DNA from 3 places in the Vibrio celticus genome. Region 3 is predicted to be linked to each of the others. Evidence: riboswitches for the same ligand, from Rfam matches in the RefSeq annotation. Region 3 holds a riboswitch; each other region holds the start of a gene.
The links. Region 3 has a riboswitch for thiamine pyrophosphate ahead of thiB (thiamine ABC transporter substrate binding subunit). Riboswitches for the same ligand answer to the same signal wherever they lie in the genome.

Region 1 (5,551 bases), 340 kb from region 3:
CAGCCTTTCGATCCACTCAACATCATCAACCACTGGGTATAGCCCTAGGCTACTCTTACTCAGTTCAGGGAATGAGAGTGATGTTCCTTGGTGCGCCCAACCAACACTAATATCCAGTAGCTCATCTTCGAGAACGGGAATAGGAAAGTTTTGATAGTTTGCTGGCCATGTTCCACGTGAAACATTAGATGCTGCGCGAGCCAAAACCAGTGCATCTTCTAATGGGAACTCCAATGCCAACAAAGTAACTAACCAAGCAAAGTGGCCACTACTATCTAACTCCTGATGAGCTGGAGTTTCATTCCTGATAGCACGATTAGCATCTAGCTGTGACCAGAGATCCAATACAGCTGAGTCATCTAAGACACCGATATAGATAGCATTCGGAGTTTGTTCCAAGGCACAGCGGATATCAGCTAGCGCCACTGAATGACTGTAATCAACGATATGATCAAGCTCACTTGAGCGACACTCCGCCAATGAATCAACATCATGAGCAAAACCAATAGATAACGCTTGCTGAGCATCAACGATGGAGAAGCATTGAGTTGGGCTTATACCCAACTCAACTGCATCGGTTGCCAAGCCTTGTCGCTTAGCAACTAATAGACAGCTTTGCACCTCTCCCGTTAGCTCAATATTTTGAGATGGGATAAGAATCTTCACTGTCATTATTCCTCTAATTGAGCTTCTTTTGCGCCTACTGCTGGGTGATAAAGTTCAGAGCCAGTATCACGGAACTCTTGTGATTTCTGACGCATCCCTTCCAACGGATTATCAAGCATCTTAATTTCTATAGCCTGATCAGCAGCCACTTGTTCAGTGTCTTTCGCGTACTCTCGAACTTCTTGAGAGATCTTCATTGAACAGAATTTAGGGCCACACATTGAGCAGAAGTGAGCAACCTTCCCCGACTCTTGCGGTAAGGTTTCATCATGGAAAGAGCGCGCAGTTTCCGGGTCAAGAGCTAGGTTAAATTGGTCTTCCCAACGGAATTCAAAACGTGCCTTTGATAAAGCGTTATCTCGGATTTGTGCACCCGGATGTCCTTTAGCCAAGTCTGCAGCGTGTGCAGCCAGCTTGTAAGTAATCAGGCCAGTCTTCACATCTTCTTTGTTTGGTAAGCCTAGATGCTCTTTAGGGGTTACATAACAGAGCATCGCACAGCCGTACCAACCAATCATGGCCGCGCCAATTCCAGAGGTAATGTGGTCATAACCAGGGGCAATATCGGTAGTCAATGGACCTAATGTATAGAACGGTGCTTCATGACAGTGCTCTAACTGCTCGTCCATGTTCTCTTTAATTAAGTGCATTGGCACATGTCCAGGACCTTCAATGATCACTTGCACGTCGTATTCCCAAGCAACCTTAGTCAACTCACCCAAAGTACGTAATTCGGAGAATTGAGCTTCATCATTGGCATCAGCAATCGAACCTGGACGTAGACCGTCACCTAATGACAGAGCGACATCGTACTTCGCACAGATCTCACAGATCTCACGGAAGTGGGTATAAAGGAAGCTTTCTTGGTGATGAGCAAGACACCATTTAGCGATGATAGAGCCGCCACGAGAGACAATACCAGTCACACGTTTAGCGGTCATAGGAACGTAGCGAAGCAATAAGCCTGCGTGGATAGTAAAGTAATCAACACCCTGCTCTGCTTGTTCAATCAAAGTATCGCGCATCACTTCCCAGTTAAGGTCTTCCGCAACGCCATTCACTTTTTCAAGCGCTTGATACATAGGAACCGTACCAATTGGTACTGGGCTATTACGTAAGATCCATTCGCGAGTCTCGTGAATATTACGACCGGTAGAAAGGTCCATCACGGTATCTCCACCCCAGCGAGTTGACCATACTAACTTCTCAACTTCTTCTTCAATCGAAGAACTTACTGAAGAGTTACCGATATTGGCGTTCACTTTAACTAAGAAGTTTCGGCCAATAATCATCGGCTCGGATTCAGGGTGGTTAATGTTCGACGGGATGATAGCTCGGCCTTCAGCGACTTCTTTACGCACGAACTCAGGGGTGATTTCTTTCGGCAGGTTTGCGCCAAAGTTATGGCCAGGGTGTTGGTGGTTCAGCTGCTCATCAGCAAACTTCTGACGTCCCATGTTCTCACGTATCGCAATGTACTCCATCTCAGGAGTAATAGTTCCCTGACGAGCATAGTGCAGCTGAGTAACACATTGATCGCCAGTGGCGCGACGAATTCTAGGCAGATTACCGTAACGAAGGTCGTCTAGAGTTTCATCTTCTAAACGCTCTTTGGTGTAGACAGAACTTACATCGTCTAACAGTTCTGTATCACCACGCTCTTCAATCCATTGCTCTCGTAACTTAGGAAGGCCACTGTAAAGGTCAATTTCGTGCATAGGGTCAGTATAAACACCAGAGGTGTCGTATACATGAATTGGCGCATTAGGTTCGAATACAGGATCTTTTTTGGTACCACCAACAAGGCTATCTGCTAGTGATATTTCTCGTACAGGGACTTGAATGTCCTCGCGAGATCCGTGGATGTAAGCTTTTTTTGAATTTGGATAAGGTTGCACGGATAAAGAATCAATGAAATTCTTCGCTTCCAGTCTTGCTTGTTTACGACTCGACATAGCATTTTTCCTTGGCTTTTAGCCATTATTTATAGGGATAAAAATGCTTGACGGATAAGATGCTACAAGAGGGATCACAGCAAGAAAATGCAGTTGTGATCTGGAGATAGATCTCTAGAAGGATTCTAGTTAGATATCTACTCTTGTTCCCTTCGCAGGTATTAGCCTGATCAGGTTCAACGGATCCCGAGTTAACGGTCTCAGCCATATGGCACTCCGACAAGTACGATCGAGTATATAAAAACGGCTTGGATAAACCAAGTCGAGTTGTTAACAAATCGTAAGAAAGTTTTAAGACTTTATCAGAAGTTGGAAGCCGATCCATGCGGCTGAAATACTGAGAACCACATTGAGCAGTACATTGAGCCCCATCTTGAAAAACGCACCCTGCTGCATAAGAAGCACGTTATCCATCGAAAACGTAGAAAATGTCGTCAGGGCTCCAAGGAAACCAAGACCGATAATTTGTCTCCACGGCTCCGTCGCAACCATCTCATTTTCAAACGCGGCGATGAGCAATCCCATAATCAGAGAGCCAATTACGTTAACAGTCAGCGTACCGTAAGGAAAACCACGCCCTAACATCACAACGCATAACTCTGAAATCAAGTAACGTGAACAAGCACCAAACGCGCCACCGATGGCGATAAAACCTAGAATAGATAACTGACCCATGAATCCTCCCAAACAATAATCCCTATATTCTAGCTTTAACGCCGATAAAAGCGAGGGTAGAAACTAAGAATGCATGCGCAAATATTAAACGTTACAGGTGTCACTTAACTTCAATATATCCCATCAAACCCGTTTTCATGTGTTCTATAACATGACAGTGATACATCCAGCGGCCAGGGTTGTCGGCTACAAATGCAGCTTTAGCTCGGCCATTTTTTCCAAGTAACACTGTATCGGTATGGAAAGGTTCTTCAACTTTCTTCCCGTCAAGTTCGAGTACTGTAAAAGTATGTCCATGAATATGGATAGGATGATGGTATTGAGTGACGTTCTTTAGATCGAATATATAGGTTTTTCCCAGATCTAAAGTCGCCAAAGGTTCAGGGATATTATCTTTGCTCATCCCCTCCCATGCTCGTTTATTAGTTAGCCAAAACTTAGGCATAGATTTTCCATCTTTGGATACTGGAGAAACCGCCCCTTCCCATTCAAATAAAAAGTCAATTTCTTCTGCATTAACCAAATCTAAGTTGGTCACAGGATTAAGGGGTAAAGAAGGTAGAGAGCGATTCTCAACAAGGGTTGAATCTACAACCTCGAACTCACACAAAGAGAAAGGAAAGCGTCCTTTCATTTGAAGGACGCTCACTCGCCCACCGGCTTTGGGTGCTATCAATCCAATATCCACTCGCATCCCTGGGCCAATTTTATGTTGAGTCAGTTTATAAGGCGTTTTTACAGGGTTACCATCAATGGCAATCACCCATGCCTCTGCCCCTTCGACAGCAATAGGGTAAGTGATCGTATTATCGACATTTGCGATACGCAGCCTGGTCGTTGCATGTTGTTTTAACTGATAGGCAGGCTCATGTATTCCATTAACGCTACTCCACTCTCCTGGCGTACCCATACGGGCACTGAGTCGTGGGATCATTAGATCTTTCCATTGGCCTTTCTTATCTATATGCCAATGCTTAAGCATCAGTGCGTGTTCTTCATCAAACGGCACTGGGATACTCTCCTCTACGATAATAAGACCAACCAAGCCCATACCAAGCTGTTTAACGCTATTCATATGTGGGTGATACCAAAACGTACCAGCATCTGGTGGCGTAAATTCATAAATAAATGTTTCACCAGGCATGATCGGTGGTTGGCTTAAGAAAGGTACTCCATCCATTCCGATAGGAATCCTTAAACCGTGCCAATGAATAGTCGTCGGTTCTGATAGCTTGTTGGTAAAACGGATTGTTACCTTCTCCCCCTGGCGACACCGAATCGTTGGCGCTGGAATCTGACCATTAAAGCCTAGAATATTAGTCTCAAACCCCGTCACGATTTCAGCGGTTGAAGGCTCTGCCGTTAGGTCGTAAACATACTTGCCTTGTTCATTAACCGACCGTTTCATTGAGCAAGCGGGCAGTACAGTGAGTGCAGATATAGCGAGAGATGATTGAATAAACTTACGACGGGAGATATCCATATTTGTTGCCTTTTAGTAATAACGACCAAAATGTAACAAAATATTGAGAACAGTTCTCATAAAGAAGCGTAGTTTGTGCTGTTGGTTGTTTATAAGAGAGGCTGAGATAAGTAAGCACTTACACTTTTAAGGTCAGGTTTTATTAAAAGTAGGAATTGTCGACTAAAAATCGAACAAATCTAAAGCAAAAAACAGAACTTCTGCTGAGGCGTAGATATGACAAGCTGGAGGTTTCAACTCCAACACGCGCTGTTTTGGTAAGTCGGGGGATCCGCTGCTCTGTTAATGGCGTATATTGGATTCAGAAAGCAAAAAGGCTCTAGCATTTCTGCTAGAGCCTTAAATATGGCAGGGGTGGAGAGATTCGAACTCCCAACACGCGGATTTGGAATCCGCTGCTCTGCCAATTGGAGCTACACCCCTAAAACTTTCATTACTTCAGATTCGAAAAAACCTCGCACTAGGCGAGGTTATCGAATAAGTGGCGGAGTGGACGGGACTCGAACCCGCGACCCCCGGCGTGACAGGCCGGTATTCTAACCAACTGAACTACCACTCCGCAGTGGAATACTTGTCGTCGCTGACAAGTGTTCAAATTTAAAGCCTGGCGATGTCCTACTCTCACATGGGGAAGCCCCACACTACCATCGGCGCTATTGTGTTTCACTTCTGAGTTCGGCATGGAATCAGGTGGGTCCACAATGCTATGGTCGCCAAGCAAATTTTAAAATTCGGAAAACTGATTTAAAAGTCTCTCTTCAAACTCATTCAA
Region 2 (5,551 bases), on a different replicon from region 3:
GCCAAAAAGCCACTTCCATACGCGTTGCCGTTTTAAAGATATGAACGATGTTTTGACCGCGCTCGCTGTTGATATCAATTTCAGCAAGCAGTTGATTGAAGTATTCCGCGCCCGTTGCTACGCCAGACTGGAACTCTTCTCCGCCGTAAAGCTGTAGCCAGCTTGCGTACGGGTTGCCTTCCAAAACAGTATCACGGCTTTCTAACAGCGCTTTACCGATCACAGCGTAACCAATTGAACACGGAGCCAGTGCCGCGTAAAGGTCGACAAGATCACCCGTCATACCCGCATCTAGAACGTAGCGCGTGTAAGCGACTGTGCCGAAATCTTCCGGTTCGTTTTCTAAGTCAGATTCGGTTAAACCCCATTGACCACAGTAAGTCACGTGGTGAGAGATTTCAGAATCAAGCAGAGCATGAACACTAGGCAGTGCACGACGCATATCAGCCAAGGTTTTAGCCTTGTAAATTGCCAATGCATAAGCACGTGCATACTGCTTCAAAAACAGAAAATCTTGCTTCAAGTAATGTAGAAAACACGGCTGAGCGAGATTACCGTTTGCCAACATTTTAACAAAATCATGCTCAGTGTAGTCTTGCCAATCTTGTTGACATGCTTGGATTAAGTCTTGGTATTTCATGAGATTCCTTAGTCAAAAGTCGGCACGTAGTCAGCGGCTTTTGGTAGTGATTTGATGATGCCTTTGTCGAACATGAACTGCGCATAGTCATCGTAACGTTTTAGGTCAACTGCTGAAGGGCGAAGTGCAAAACGAGTCAGTGTGTCGTTCCATGCGCGCTGGTTAAGTTCGTTGTTTAACGTATCTGGTGAATACGCAACAAACTCACTCCATGACTCTTGTGGGTGGTTCACGATGTAAGTCGTAGCTTGCTCAAGTGCTTTATTGAACGCTTTGATCGCTTTATCATCGTGCTGCTTTGCGTTCGCAACAAAGATCAGCTCATCGTAAGCGGGAACACCGTGCTCTTCTGGGAAGAATGCCTTCGCTTTAAAGCCTTCAAGGGCTAGCTGATTGGTTTCGAAGTTACGTAAGCCACCCCAGATTGCGTCTACCTTGCCTGATGCCAATGAAGATGAAAGTGCCCAACCGACATTGATGGTTTGCACGTCTGTAAACGCTACATTTTCTTGCGCTAACATAGTGCCAATAGTCGCTTCTTCGTTTCCTGCGATCGCAATACCGATCTTCTTGCCTTTCAGGTCCGCTAGCGAATCGTTCTTGCCGTTATCCAGTACCATTAGTGTGTTTAGTGGCGTCGCGATAAGGGTTGATGCACGAACCAAAGGAAGACCCGCCGCTACATCCATAGTTAAACTTGGTTGGTAAGTTACCGCTAAATCGACCTTACCTGCCGCAACCAATTTTGCTGGCGTGCTTGGGTCAGCTGGTTCTTGGATTTCAACCTCTAGGCCTTGGTCAGCAAAATAGCCACGCTCTTGAGCAATCACAATTGGGCCGTGGTTCGGGTTCACAAACCAATCCAACATCAGTGTCAGTTTCTTTTGTTCAGAATCCGCTAATGCATGACCTGAAACTAGCGAAGCAAGCAGTGCCACTGCACCTACCAATTTGGTATTTTTCATAGTTAACCTTTCCTTTTGAATATTATTATTGTGTTTATAGAGCTAATTTTTAACGAAGTTTTGTTTAGATAAATAGCGTGAGCGGAGCTTTATTAAACAAGTGTTATCGAACCATTACTGGTTCTCCCAAGGGATAGCTTTTTTGAGTAACTTGTCTGTGATGAAGTAGAGCGAGATAGAGAGCACCGCCAAGATAAACAAGGCCGCAAACATCTCATCAATGATCATTCGCGCGTTGGCCTGTAGCATTAGGTAACCCAGCCCTTCACTCGAACCCACCCACTCCCCGACGACCGCGCCAATTGGGGCAATAACCACCGCTACACGAATGCCAGACGCTAATGTTGGCAGCGCAGCAGGCAGTTGGATATAACGCAGTAATTGCCATTTCGATGCGCCCATCGTTTTGGCAAGATCGAGATAGCCTGTCGGTGTATTACGTAAGCCGTCGTAGCAACATGTGGTCACAGGGAAGAAGATAATGATCGCCGCCATCACCACTTTTGAGGCGATGCCATAACCAAGCCACAGCATCAATACTGGCGCAATCGCAAACACAGGGATCGCTTGACTAGCGATTAAGATAGGTAACAGCCAGCGTTTTAGTGGTTCGAACATCAACATCTGCAGGGCGAAAAATAGCCCCATCGACAAACCGAGTAGCAAGCCAAGTAAGATCTCTTGCGCAGTCACCCATGTATGTTTGAGTAACACATCGTAACGTTCGATTAGCTTAATAAAGACTTCTGCAGGCGCTGGCAGAATGAAGCTCGGCATCTCGAAGATAACGACCACCATTTGCCATAAACCGAGAATCACAGCACTGCTGATCATCAAACGCATAACGGGATTCATCTGACGAGGGCGTTCAGTGCTAGCCTGTATGTCGGTTGAACGAGCCCCAACTTCGCTTCGCGTTAGATCATTCATAGTCACGCTCCAACTGATCTAAGATCGCTTGTTGTAACTCAGCGCATTCACCGTCTAACACTCGTGGTGTTGATGTGAGAGGCACAGATAAAGACTGAGCATTCGCAGGTGTGCCTTGCAACACATACAAATTATCCGCCAAGCGCACCGCTTCTTGTGGATCATGGGTGATCAACACAACGGTTTTACCTTTTAGCAGTTCACACGCTAAACTTTGCAGCTTGTGTCTTGTTACCGCATCCAGCGCAGAGAACGGCTCATCCATCAGCACGACTGGCTTGTCTTGCATTAAGGTGCGAGCCAAAGCAACACGCTGGCGCATGCCACCAGACAACTGATCCGGCATCGCATTCGCATAATCAGCCAAACCAACTGCAGCTAACAGCTCTAGTGCTTGGTTGGTTTGCTGTTCTTTATCAGAAACTGGATTTTGAAAGCGATGACTCAGGCATACATTGTCGATAACCGATAGCCATGGCAGTAACAAGTCTTGCTGTGCCATGTAAGCGATGCGGTCCGTTAAAGGCAATTCATCGGACGTTGCCAATGTACCCTGCCACTCCACCTTGTCGTCCAGCAAGCCTGCCAGATAACGCAATACCGTAGTTTTTCCGCAGCCACTTCGACCCAACAATACCGTCCACTTACCTGCGTTTAAGCTAAGCGACAACCCAGACAAAGTCGCGTGCTCGCTGTCGTTATAACGTAAGGAGGCATTGCTGAGCTGAACACCAACCGTATTAACGGACATTACCGTGTCCAGCGAAGAAGTGATTTACCGGGCCATGACCTTGACCGACTTGTAACTCATCAGCGTGAGCAATCGCGCGAGAAATGTATTGTTTGCCTAGGTCAACAGCTTCTGCCAGCGTGTTGCCCTGAGCCAAGAAAGAAGCAATGGCAGATGAAAGCGTACAGCCCGTGCCATGGGTGTTTTTAGTCGGGAAACGCTTCGCGCTAATCAAGGCAGACGTCGTCGGGAGAATCAGTAGGTCGTTACTGTTCTCATCCTTCTCTAAGTGGCCGCCTTTTAGGAGTACCGCTTTCGCCCCCAAAGCACGTAAGTCTTCAATCATGCCCTGCATTTCAGCTTCGCTTTCAGGTACTGGCTTGCCTGTTAATGCCGCGCCTTCTGGCAAGTTAGGAGTAATGATGTCTGCCAGCGGAATCAGTTCTTGCTTTAGCGTGGTGATAGCCGAGTTTTCTAAGAGAAGGTCACCACTTGTCGCGACCATTACAGGGTCAATCACAAGATGCTTAGGTTGGTACTGCTTAATTTTGTCAGCGACGACTTTGATGATTTGCGAATCAGCCAACATGCCGACTTTTACTGCCACGATATTCAGATCAGTAAAAACCGCATCTAACTGACTGGCAACATGGTCGAGTGGAATAGGAAAAATGGCGGAAACGCCTTGCGTGTTCTGAGAAGTGATCGCGGTAATTACCGAACAAGCAAAACTACCTGTAGCAGACATAGCTTTAATATCAGCTTGAATACCCGCACCGCCGCCACTGTCTGAGCCAGCGATCGTCAATACAATCGGAGTGTTCGTTCGAATCGAACCATCAGCAGAGTGCTGTGAAACTGAGGTTTTTGGTGTTAAATCTTTTGAAATAGAACTGTGTGTCATTGTCGCTCCTACTATCTTACAAGACGTAGGAGAACGAACACCGATCGAAGGAGAAGTCGCAATAGATTCATGAACAGTCTTCATGAGTGCAGACGTAGATCGAGTGCTTATAGTTCCCTACGCCAGTGTTAACTGAATCAGGTTCAACGGGTCTCGACTAACGATCTCAGCAAACACCAAATAAGGTATATGCCCCCCGACTATTGATAGCGATAGTAACAGCACTCTCACAACTGAGATACTGATTTTATTCAATTATAAGAATTACGCATGAATAAATTTCAATTAGGCATTACAAAACAAATACTTATAACGTTCCTTTAGCTGGCTTCGACTGTATCAACAAGCACAGCACAATCAGAAACATACCTAGCCAACCTATAAAAGGAATCAGCTCACCGACAACGCAGACGGCAAGCACCGCTGCAACTACTGGTTCAAACAGAGTCAGCAGATTGGCGCTACTCGCGGTCACGTGGCGTAAACCAAAACTGAACGCGATATAGCCCAAGCATTGTGGAATTAACGTCAGATAACTGATGACTAATACGTTAATCTGCGAGGAAAACAGGTTCTCCCCCGTAAACCAGAGCGTTGGTAGCAACAGCATCGCACCAAGGCCAAAAATACTGCCCATCGCCGCTTGAGACTCAATGTCCTTGTCTATCAGTGCTTTTGTCGCCCAAGAATAAATGGCGTAACACAACCCTGCTAGCAAACCTAAAGCAATACCCAACAGCTTGAGATCATCACCTGACTCATTCGTAGATGAAGATTCTGAAAACACCAACAACCCAATACCCACCACACCAATCGCAAAGCTAGTGAACCAACGTTTGTTGATATTATTCTTTTTGCTAATCAGACACTCTAACAATGCCGAAAAGAAAGGTGCGGTTGCAATCGAAACCACGGTACCAATCGCCACGCCTGATAATTTCATTGAAGAATAGAAAGCTAAAGGATAGATCGCCAAAGCCAAAGCGCTCACTGCCAACAGCTTCTTGTTCTGCAAAAGTTTATCGAAGGCGAGTAGGATTTTTCGATACGCTAAGCCCGCTTGCATTAGGCCGCCGACCCCCATAGAGAAAGCACCAATCGCTAATGGGCTTAGATCAGGAGCAAAACTTGCGGCGGTGCCTGTCGTGCCCCATAAAATGGAAGCAAAGAAGATGGCTAAAGTGCCTGTTTGGAATTCGTTAACGCGATTGATGGTAAGATTCATTTCTATTACCTAATTTTCAGTTCTGAAATAGATAATAGTGAAGATTGATAAAAGTTAGTTTGCCGAAAGGACGCTATTGTTGTTTCTAAAGACTCTCTTTCATTGAGCCTAGAAACGCCCTTGGGGACATTCCAAAGTGCTGAGAGAAGCGACGACT
Region 3 (5,551 bases):
TCGGCCTCTTGAGTGGGCTTTATTCATCTAGACGCTTACCTAAATTCTAAAGGTTAGATCTTTTTAATGGTAATGAACTAAGCGACACAGATCTCACTTACAATGTCGACTCAATTTGTTTTGCATTGCCGCTCGCTTTTAATCGCCATTTAATGATAATGAGTGCAAGCCGTTTTAATTAGGCATCGTTTATTTAGCCAAGCGTTTGGAAGCAATTTATGCATATTCATATCTTAGGAATTTGTGGCACCTTCATGGGTGGTGCTGCGGTATTGGCTCGTCAATTAGGTCACAAGGTTACTGGTAGTGACGCGAATGTTTATCCTCCAATGAGCACCTTGTTGGAGTCTCAGGGGATTGAGATTATTGAAGGGTTCGACCCGAGCCAGTTAGAACCAAGACCTGACTTAGTGGTCATTGGCAATGCGATGAGCCGTGGTAACCCGTGTGTTGAGTATGTATTGGATAACAACCTTAGATACACCTCAGGGCCGCAGTGGTTGCAAGAGTTCTTGTTGCATGAGCGTTGGGTTCTGGCGGTATCCGGAACGCATGGTAAGACAACAACATCGAGCATGCTGGCTTGGATCCTTGAAGACTGTGGTTACGCACCGGGTTTTCTTGTCGGTGGTGTGTTGGGTAATTTTGGTATCTCAGCTCGCCTTGGTGAAAGCATGTTCTTCGTGGTTGAAGCTGACGAATACGACAGTGCTTTCTTTGATAAACGATCTAAGTTTGTTCACTACCACCCAAGAACGTTAGTGATGAACAATCTCGAATTCGATCATGCAGATATCTTTGATGATCTTGAGGCAATCAAGCGACAGTTCCATCATTTGGTTCGCACAGTGCCAAGTAATGGCCGTATTTTCTCACCGAAGCAAGATACCGCGATCCAAGATGTGTTATCCCGTGGCTGCTGGAGTGAAACTGAGTCGAGTGGTGAACTCGGTGATTGGAATGCCAAGAAGTTAGTTAAAGACGGCTCTAAATTTGAGGTGTACTTCCAAGGCGAATGTGTTGGAACCGTAGATTGGGATTTGGTTGGCGATCATAACGTCAACAATGCTTTGATGGCGATTGCGGCGGCAAGACATGTTGGTGTCACGCCTGATTTAGGATGTGGATCACTGGCGACGTTCATTAATACCAAGCGTCGCTTAGAGTTTAAAGGCGAAGTGGCAGGCGTTTCTGTCTATGACGATTTTGCTCATCACCCAACGGCAATTGAACTTACGCTCGGCGGCTTACGTAATAAGGTCGACACAAAGAAAATCATTGCCGTTTTAGAGCCTCGTTCTGCCACCATGAAGCGTGGTGTGCACAAAGAAACCTTGGCTGATTCGCTCAAGCAGGCGGATTCTACCTACTTATTCCAACCGGATAACATTGATTGGTCTGTACAAGACGTGGCCGATGCGTGCCATCAACCCGCACACGTGAGTGATGACATGGACGCATTCGTTGCTAAAATTGTCTCAGAGGCACAAGCGGGCGACCAAATCTTGGTAATGAGTAATGGTGGCTTTGGTGGTATTCACCAAAAACTGTTGGATGCGTTGGCACTCAAGGGCTAACGGCATCCAAGACCTTATAATTTGAAGTAATTGAGAACATGACAAAACACGATCAAGCTATAACCCTTGCTTTCACAGGCGCATCTGGTGCGCCTTATGGACTGCGCTTACTTGAATGCCTATTGGCGGCAGATTATCAGGTTTATTTGTTGATATCGTCGGCAGCGCGAGTGGTGTTGGCGACTGAGCATGAACTTAAGTTACCTGCTGGGCCAGATGCTGCGAAACAAGCTTTGGTTAAGCATTTAGGTTGCGACCCAGAAAAGCTGGTGGTGTGTGGCAAAGATGATTGGTTCTCACCGGTTGCCTCTGGCTCTGCAGCACCGAAGCAAATGGTGGTGTGTCCATGTTCTGCGGGAAGCTTAGCTTCAATTGCTCATGGCCTATCAGATAACCTGATAGAGCGAGCAGCAGACGTGGTTATGAAAGAGCGAGGCCAGCTGCTGTTGGTGGTTCGTGAGACGCCATTTTCTACGCTGCATCTCGAGAATATGCACAAACTCTCGACCATGGGTGTGACGATCATGCCTGCGGCTCCGGGTTTTTATCACCAACCTAAGTCGATCGAAGATCTAGTCGATTTTATGGTGGCGCGTATTTTGGATCATCTTGGTATTGAGCAAGGTTTAGTGCCACGTTGGGGTTACGATCAACGTAATTGATCCAAACTTGATAGCTTATTGTTAAAATTCGAATTACAATTCTGAACACTCATCGGGGAGCGAACCATTCAAATAATGAATGCGAGCTGAGATCAAGCAAGTGCTTGGGACCCGTAAACCTGAACCAGATAATGCTGGCGTAGGAATTGAGTTAGGACCAACTTCTACCGTTCTCCTCCCTCAAACCTGTGCCGCTCAGACCATGGAGAGCGTCCAGTGAAATTCACATTAACAACTCTTGCTGTTACTACAGCCATCTCTTTTTCTGCCGTTGCTGCAGACAATACTCTAACTGTATATACCTATGATTCTTTTGCTGCGGATTGGGGCCCTCGTCCTGCCGTTGAAAAAGCATTTGAAGAAAAGTGTGGCTGTGATGTGAATTTTGTCGCGCTAGAAGATGGCGTGTCTATTCTTAACCGCTTGCGTCTTGAAGGTGGTAACAGCAAAGCAGACATCGTGTTAGGCCTAGATAACAATCTAATGGCTGAGGCGAAAGCGACGGGCTTATTGGCTGAGCACAGTGTTGATACGTCATCAGTGACACTTCCTAACGGTTGGAACGACAGCACCTTTGTTCCTTATGATTTTGGTTACTTTGCGTTTATCTATAACAAAGAGAAATTAGCCAACCCGCCTAAGAGTTTGAAAGAGCTGGTTGAGCAACGTGATGACCTCAAGGTTATTTACCAAGACCCACGTACTTCAACGCCAGGTCAAGGCATGATGCTATGGATGAAGTCTGTTTACGGTGATGAAGCGACAGCGGCGTGGAAGAAGCTCGCTCAGAAAACGGTTACTGTGACTAAAGGTTGGTCTGAAGCTTACTCTATGTTCTTAGAAGGCGAGTCGGACTTAGTCTTGTCTTACACGACTTCTCCGGCTTACCACATCATTGCAGAAAGTGATTCTAAGTACGCAGCAGCAAGCTTTGAAGAAGGTCATTACACTCAAGTGGAAGTGGCAGCTAAGGTCAAAGGCAGTAAGAACGAAAAACTTGCCGATGAGTTTATGGCATTTATCCTAAGTGACGAATTCCAATCAGCGATGCCAACGGGCAACTGGATGTACCCAGTGACTGGCATCGAACTACCAAAAGGGTTCGAGCAGTTAACGGTACCGCAGAAAGCTCTGAGCTTTACGCCTGAAGAAATTGCCGCTAAGCGCAAGCCTTGGATTCGCGAATGGCAGAGTGCACTTACTTTTTAACTTACTATTAAAAAGATGAGCGTCCTGTACTTAAAGGCTCATTCGTGATGTTTGGGCCATTTACGGTAAATAATTAATTTATGATAAAGAAAACACCTACGGTCGGGATCTGGGTTGCGATACTCATTACCGCCTTCGTGGTTTCAGCAGTTGGGGCATTGCTTAGCAATGCCCCTTCTCTTGATATCAGCCAAGTATGGTCAGATCCTTACTATTGGCATGTAACGAAATTCAGTTTTTATCAAGCGATACTCTCAACTGTGCTGAGTGTTGGCTTTGCTATACCCGTTGCTCACGCTCTGTGTCGCAGGCAATTTTTTGGACGAGCTTTGTTGTTAAGACTGTTCGCGTCGACTTTGGTTCTGCCTGTGTTGGTCGGTGTATTTGGCTTGCTCGCGATTTATGGCAACAGTGGCTGGTTAGCTAAATTTTTGGCTAACTTCGACATTGAATTACCATTCTCGATTTATGGTTTGAATGGCATTTTGCTGGCGCATGTCTTCTTTAATCTGCCTTATGCTAGCCGCCTGCTTTTACAGGGTTTGGATACCGTGCCTGCCGAGCAACATAAGTTGTGTGCTCATTTGGGTATGAGTCATTGGAATAAATTTAAATGGGTCGAATGGCCGCGTTTAAGACAACAACTACCACATGTTTGTGGTTTAGTTTTCATGTTGTGCTTCACCAGCTTTGCAACAGTGATGGCTCTTGGTGGAGGTCCGAAATCGACCACTATTGAACTAGCCATCTATCAAGCGATTAAGTTCGACTTTGACTTACAGGCGGGTGCGTTACTCGCAATATGGCAAATGCTACTGTGTGGTGTGTTAGCGGTGAGTATTCAGCGCCTGTCTAAGCCAATCTCTGTGACAGCCAGCCAGCTGTCGGAAGAGAAATATTTGGTTAAGGACAGCTGGTGGTCAAAAGCTTGGGATAGCTTTTGGATCATCGTAGTCTCAATGCTGGTATTGCCGCCATTAGCCATGGTTATCTTTAGTGGTATTAATTCACAAGCATTGACGGTACTCAGGAGTGAACCGTTTTGGGCGGCGTTAATGACCTCAGTTCGTGTCGCTTCTTTGGCCAGTGTTATCGCCGTTTTTATTGGTATTGCGATACTGCTGACCAGTCGTGCATGGCGCTTGCAGAATAAGAATTTTCGAGCCGATAAAATCGAACTGATTGGCACTATTATCTTAGTGACGCCGGGTCTAGTCATCAGTACTGGTCTTTTCTTATTGCTGCGTTCATTTACCGATGTATTCAGCTTGGCTTTCTTTATTGTGATTGCCGTGAATAGCTTGATGGCGCTGCCTTACGTGATTAAAACCTTAGCTCAACCTATGCTGCACCTGTCTCAGCAGTATCAGTATGTGTGTGCGAGCTTAGGGATGACGGGCTTCACCCGATTCAGACTCGTGGAATGGCGAGCATTACGTAAACCTATGGCACACGCATTCTCAATTAGCTTCATGCTTGCAATGGGAGATTTAAGTGCGATTGCCTTGTTTGGCAGTCATGATTTTAGAACACTACCTTTGTATCTATTCCAATTGCTAGGCAGCTATCAGATGGAAGCCGCAGCCGTTGTTTCGGTAAGTCTGCTGTTGTTGAGTGTCGGTAGTTTTAGTCTGATTGAATTTTTATTTACTCGAAACTCAAGGCTAGATGCTAAAGGGTTAAGGAACCGATGATGTTAGTGATGAAAGATGTGGACTACCACTATCACCGAGAGTTGTTTAGTTTTGATTTTCAAGCAGAGCAGGGCGACATTGTTGCATTGATGGGGCCTAGTGGTGCGGGTAAATCAACACTGCTAGCGCTGGTTGCTGGTTTTATTGAGCCTACATCGGGTGAGATATCTGTAGCAGGACAATCTTTGATAGGCAAAGAGGCGCATCAACGCCCATTAGCTATGTTGTTCCAAGAGCATAACTTGTTTGCCCATCTCACCGTGCGTGAAAATATTGGTTTGGGGCTGCATCCTGGGTTAAAGCTTACGGCAACCCAAAAGCTTGAAGTTGAGCAAGCAGCTGTACAAGTTGGGGTCGCGGAGTATTTGGATAGATTGCCGGAGCATTTATCGGGCGGTCAACGTCAGCG

Region 1: it holds a riboswitch for thiamine pyrophosphate, as region 3 does, so the genes downstream of both, thiC (phosphomethylpyrimidine synthase ThiC) here and thiB (thiamine ABC transporter substrate binding subunit) in region 3, are expected to answer to the same signal.
Region 2: it holds a riboswitch for thiamine pyrophosphate, as region 3 does, so the genes downstream of both, thiD (bifunctional hydroxymethylpyrimidine kinase/phosphomethylpyrimidine kinase) here and thiB (thiamine ABC transporter substrate binding subunit) in region 3, are expected to answer to the same signal.

Annotation. Positions count from the first base shown of each region.
Region 1 is NZ_AP025463.1:30,590-36,140, reverse strand. Features, by position in the region: gene OCV19_RS00160 (thiamine phosphate synthase) at 1-672, opposite strand, end outside; gene thiC (phosphomethylpyrimidine synthase ThiC) at 672-2,621, opposite strand; TPP riboswitch at 2,752-2,850, opposite strand; gene crcB (fluoride efflux transporter CrcB) at 2,913-3,296, opposite strand; gene OCV19_RS00145 (multicopper oxidase family protein) at 3,397-4,779, opposite strand; tRNA gene OCV19_RS00140 (tRNA-Trp) at 5,126-5,202, opposite strand; tRNA gene OCV19_RS00135 (tRNA-Asp) at 5,262-5,338, opposite strand; rRNA gene rrf (5S ribosomal RNA) at 5,382-5,497, opposite strand.
Region 2 is NZ_AP025464.1:882,977-888,527, forward strand. Features, by position in the region: gene tenA (thiaminase II) at 1-640, opposite strand, end outside; gene OCV19_RS19900 (ABC transporter substrate-binding protein) at 649-1,605, opposite strand; gene OCV19_RS19905 (ABC transporter permease) at 1,720-2,535, opposite strand; gene OCV19_RS19910 (ABC transporter ATP-binding protein) at 2,528-3,286, opposite strand; gene thiD (bifunctional hydroxymethylpyrimidine kinase/phosphomethylpyrimidine kinase) at 3,276-4,169, opposite strand; TPP riboswitch at 4,267-4,378, opposite strand; gene OCV19_RS19920 (DMT family transporter) at 4,477-5,394, opposite strand; gene OCV19_RS19925 (helix-turn-helix domain-containing protein) at 5,480-5,551, opposite strand, start outside.
Region 3 is NZ_AP025463.1:367,378-372,928, forward strand. Features, by position in the region: gene mpl (UDP-N-acetylmuramate:L-alanyl-gamma-D-glutamyl-meso-diaminopimelate ligase) at 219-1,577, shown strand; gene OCV19_RS01765 (flavin prenyltransferase UbiX) at 1,616-2,239, shown strand; TPP riboswitch at 2,283-2,402, shown strand; gene thiB (thiamine ABC transporter substrate binding subunit) at 2,456-3,448, shown strand; gene thiP (thiamine/thiamine pyrophosphate ABC transporter permease ThiP) at 3,529-5,142, shown strand; gene thiQ (thiamine ABC transporter ATP-binding protein) at 5,142-5,551, shown strand, end outside.